Regions from separate parts of the Pseudomonas arsenicoxydans genome, predicted to be linked through region 1. Evidence: riboswitches for the same ligand, from Rfam matches in the RefSeq annotation. Region 1 holds a riboswitch; the other holds the start of a gene.
What was found. Region 1 has a riboswitch for cobalamin ahead of BLQ41_RS19670 (CbtB domain-containing protein). Riboswitches for the same ligand answer to the same signal wherever they lie in the genome.
Positions count from the first base shown of each region.

Region 2: linked by a shared signal. The riboswitch ahead of cobO (cob(I)yrinic acid a,c-diamide adenosyltransferase) and the one ahead of BLQ41_RS19670 (CbtB domain-containing protein) in region 1 are both predicted to bind cobalamin.

Region 1 is NZ_LT629705.1:4,196,285-4,198,483, forward strand. Features, by position in the region: gene BLQ41_RS19660 (cobalamin biosynthesis protein) at 1-45, opposite strand, end outside; gene BLQ41_RS19665 (CbtA family protein) at 42-746, opposite strand; gene BLQ41_RS19670 (CbtB domain-containing protein) at 758-961, opposite strand; cobalamin riboswitch at 1,082-1,309, opposite strand; cobalamin riboswitch at 1,508-1,719, shown strand; gene cobW (cobalamin biosynthesis protein CobW) at 1,821-2,199, shown strand, end outside.
Region 2 is NZ_LT629705.1:2,977,421-2,979,619, reverse strand. Features, by position in the region: gene BLQ41_RS13865 (cobyrinate a,c-diamide synthase) at 1-629, opposite strand, end outside; gene cobO (cob(I)yrinic acid a,c-diamide adenosyltransferase) at 640-1,251, opposite strand; cobalamin riboswitch at 1,333-1,563, opposite strand; gene BLQ41_RS13855 (hypothetical protein) at 1,718-2,199, shown strand, end outside.

The sequences.
Region 1 (2,199 bases):
GCCCAGGCCGACCACTAGAGTCGGCGCTGTGCTGGTATCCGTCATGCGTGGTATTGGCCATCGCTTTTGCGACGGAACAACCAGGCGCTGATCAGGCCCAAGGCCAGCCAGAATCCCAGGTTGGTCAGCTGCGAAGCGATTTTGAATTGGGTTTCCAGGGCTTGCGGAGCGAGCATCGAATGCACTTCCGGTTGCGGCGCGCCGATCACGTGTGGAACCACCAGAATGGCCACGCCGAGGATCTTCATCAGCCAGTGGCGGCTGAACACGATCAACGCAATGCCAACAGCGGTAGAGGCGGCCGTGCCGATCCACCAGATTTGCCGTTGCGCCAGATCGGCAGCGGCGGTGCCTGGCAGTTCAGGCGGCAGGCCGAGGGTCGGCGCCAGCACGAACGTCGCGTAACCGGCCAGGCCCCAAAGCAGGCCTTGAGCGGTTTTGGTCGGTGCACGCAAGGTATAGAGACCGGCCAGCATCAGGGCGAAACCAACGGCCACCACCAGATTCCCGCCGGTGGTCGACAGCACGCGCTGCCAGCCATCTTGTGGCTCCCAGGCTTCGGCATCGTGGGTGTGCGCGGCGACACCGGCGGCATGTTCGTGAACTTCAACCGCAGCCGGTTCGGATTTTTCGTACGTCTCGGCCTGCAGAATCAGCGGAGCCACCCAGAAGCTTTGCAGCAGGGTCAGCAGCAACGCGGCCAGTAGCCCGGTAAAACCCGCGGTTTGCGCAATACGCTTGATCATCTCGGCTGGCCTCAATGGCACGGGAACGCGGAGCTGTGTCGGGTATCGTGCGCGGCGTTGTGCACCGCTTCAATGTGCGAGAAACCGGCGAAATAAACCAGGCTCGCACCCAGGATCGACGCACACACGGCGGCGGTCAGGCGTTGAGTCAGGGTCGTGGTGGTGCTGGCGGTGCTCTTGTCGGCGTGGCTGCCGGTGCTGCTGATAATCGACATGGCGCATCCCTCTGGTCTTGTCAGTGGGTGAATAGAGCGCATCGAAGACCCCTGCGAACGGGCACGCAGAGGTTCAAACAGCGCCCGCCCACCGCGGGTTTGTTATTCAGTGATCGTAATGGTCACTTTGTGTTGCGGGCCGGTCTCCGGGCTCACGAGGGGTCAAGGCTTGCGCCTGAACCTGCAAGCATCACCTTCCCATGCCGAACTGCTGGCACAGTGGATCTGACGCTTCGCTCGCTTACCGTTGCGGGGGCAGCACCGGACTGACATGGCTTTGAGTAAAGCACATGATTCACCGGTTTCCCGTTTCACCCTGTGAAGGGCACCCGTAACAAGGCGTGTAGGAGAGCATGGGCGGGGCGGGGGAGTCAATTGGCATGGGTTCTCGTTTGGTTGATCGTTCCCATGCTCTGCGTGGGAATGCCTCAACGGACGCTCCGCGTTCGGCTGCGAAGGGCCGCAGAGCGTCCCGGGCTGCATTCCCACGCAGAGCGTGGGAACGATCATCAGGCAGGTCACGATTGACCCGCCCCCACACGATGCGTAGCCTTGCGCATTCGAGGTTCTTCGGCGTTTGCCGAAGCTAAGAAGGGAACGCGGTCGATGCCGCGGCTGCCCCCGCAACTGTGAACGGTGATGTTCGCTGCCACGCCACTGCAAACCCTGCACAACGGGTTCGCGGGAAGGCGCAGCGAATGCCAGTCTGCCATTGGCACACCGTCAGCCAGGAGACCTGCCTCGACACAGATTCTCACTTTCAACCGGGCGGGGTGATCCGGTGGCGAACTCTTCCGCGCGCGCATCCGTCGCAGCGATTGTCGTCCCGTATGCCCGCCACCTTGCCAAAGGGCATCCGATGAAAACACTGGCCAAACTTCCCGTCACCATCGTTACCGGCTTCCTCGGCTCGGGCAAAACCACCTTGCTGCGGCACATGCTCGACAACGCTCAGGGCCGCCGCATTGCGGTGATCGTCAACGAATTCGGCGAGCTGGGCATCGACGGCGAAATCCTCAAGCAGTGTTCCATCGGCTGCACTGAAGAAGAAGCCAACGGCCGCGTTTATGAGTTGGCCAACGGCTGCCTGTGCTGCACCGTCCAGGAAGAGTTCTTCCCGGTGATGCGCGAACTGGTGGCGCGTCGCGGCGACCTCGACCACATCCTCATCGAAACCTCGGGTCTGGCACTGCCAAAGCCTCTGGTTCAAGCCTTCCAGTGGCCGGAAATCCGCAGCG
Region 2 (2,199 bases), 1.2 Mb from region 1:
AGTGATTCGGCGGCCGCATCGAGGCGCAGATCGAGGTCATTCAACTCACTGGCCTGAACCAGACCGAGATGACGACTCGGCAATTCGATCCCGGTTTCCCGCGACAAGGCGCCGTACCAACGCAAGCCTTCGGTCAGGCTGCCTTCGAGCAATTGCGCGTGACGCAACGTGCCGACGCGGTTGGCCAGCACCCCGGCAAACGGCAAGTCCGGTTGATACCTGGCCAATCCCAATGCCAGCGCACCAAAGGTCTGCGCCATGGCGGTGCCGTCAATAACTCCGAGCACCGGCACACCAAAGTGCCGCGCCAGGTCAGCGCTGGACGGCGTGCCGTCGAACAGTCCCATGACACCTTCGATGAGAATCAGGTCGGCTTCACCGGCGGCTTCCCACAACAGCCGACGACTTTCCTGCTCGCCGACCATCCACATGTCCAGCTGATACACCGGCGCACCGCTGGCACGTTCAAGAATCATCGGGTCGAGAAAGTCCGGGCCGCATTTGAACACACGAACCTTGCGCCCCTGATTGCGATGCAAACGGGCCAGCGCGGCGGTGACGGTGGTCTTGCCCTGACCCGAGGCCGGAGCGGCAATCAGTACTGCCGGGCAATGACGGATGTTTTTCATAAAGTTGTATTCACAGCTCGACGCCTTTTTGCGCTTTGATCCCGGCCTGGAACGCATGCTTGATCACGCCCATTTCGGTAACGGTGTCGGCCAGTTCAATCATTTCAGGCTTGGCGCCGCGACCGGTGACCACCACGTGCTGCATCGGCGGACGTGCCTGCAAGTCAGTGAGCACCTGATCGAGGTCGAGGTAACCGTGCTTGAGGGCGATGTTCAGTTCATCCAGCACCACCAGGCCGATGGACGGATCGCGCAACAATTCACGGGACACCGCCCAAGCCGCTTCAGCGGCAGCGATGTCGCGCTGGCGGTCCTGGGTTTCCCAGGTGAAGCCCTCGCCCATCACATGAAAACGCACCTGCTCAGGAAAGCGGCGGAAGAACAGTTCTTCACCCGTGCTGTTGCGGCCCTTGATGAACTGCACCACACCGCATTGCATGCCATGGCCCATGGAGCGGGCGAGCATGCCGAAGGCCGAGCTGCTTTTGCCTTTGCCGTTGCCGGTCAGTACCAGCAGCAGGCCGCACTCGTTCGGGGAGTTGGCGATGCGTTCGTCGATCACGGCTTTTTTGCGCTGCATGCGCGCCAGATGGCGTTCGTCACGATCGGGGGAATCAGTCATGGGGGAGCTCTCCGTTGAGGCTGGATAACGGCGGGCAGGCACAAGAATAGACGGCAAGAAGCCTGGCATCGCCCACCGTGATGCCGCTGGATGAATCAGGCCGGTCTCCGGGCTCATGAGCGGCGTTCGCCTGACTGCGCGCCTTCCCATGTCAGTCGACACAGTGGCTCAAAGCGCAGCTTTTCACTCATTTACCGTTGCGGGGGCAGCGCCGGGATCGTGCTGTTCATGAGTCGAACCAAAGCACTCACCGGCTTCCCTGTTTCACTCTGTCGACCAAGGCCACAGAGCACCTGAAACAAGCCGCGAAGGTTAGAGGGTTGGGGGTGGAGCGTCAATTAAAGCCGGGGCGCCGCCCGGCGAATAACGGCCGCCGATCAAAAATATGACGCCAATCTTGTGCCATGCGCGCCGCAGTGATATCAAAGAGCCACAATCCCACATCACAATAACAAGGGTAAGCCACATGCAAGGCATGATCATCAGCAATCCGAAGCTGGAATTCCTGCGCCCTGTCCTGGAACGCTGGTTTGACTGTATCGACCGCTACAACGCGGTGCGCGGTGATAACGACACACCTTATTGGTACGACGAAAAAGCCAACCTTGGCCTGCTCGCTGCCGCGGCGTGGATGGCGGAAATGGTCACGCTGCAACAGTCCCCGACGCGCAAGCAAACCGAGGAAGGCGAACGCAATGGTCGCGCCGATCTGTTTGTCGCAACCCCCGAGGAGCGCGCCTACCTCCAGGCCACTCAACGCTGGCCACGGGTCAATAGCCTGAATTTGACGCAGGCATTGCAGGACATTACCTGCGATGCCAAACGGATCAGCTACGCCAGCGACCTGAAACTGGGCTGCCTGTTCGTGGCGCCACAAAAAGCCCAGCAGAGCGCGACACCGGAAGAACTTCAGGACATGGTCGACGACCTGCAAAAGGAACACTGCTG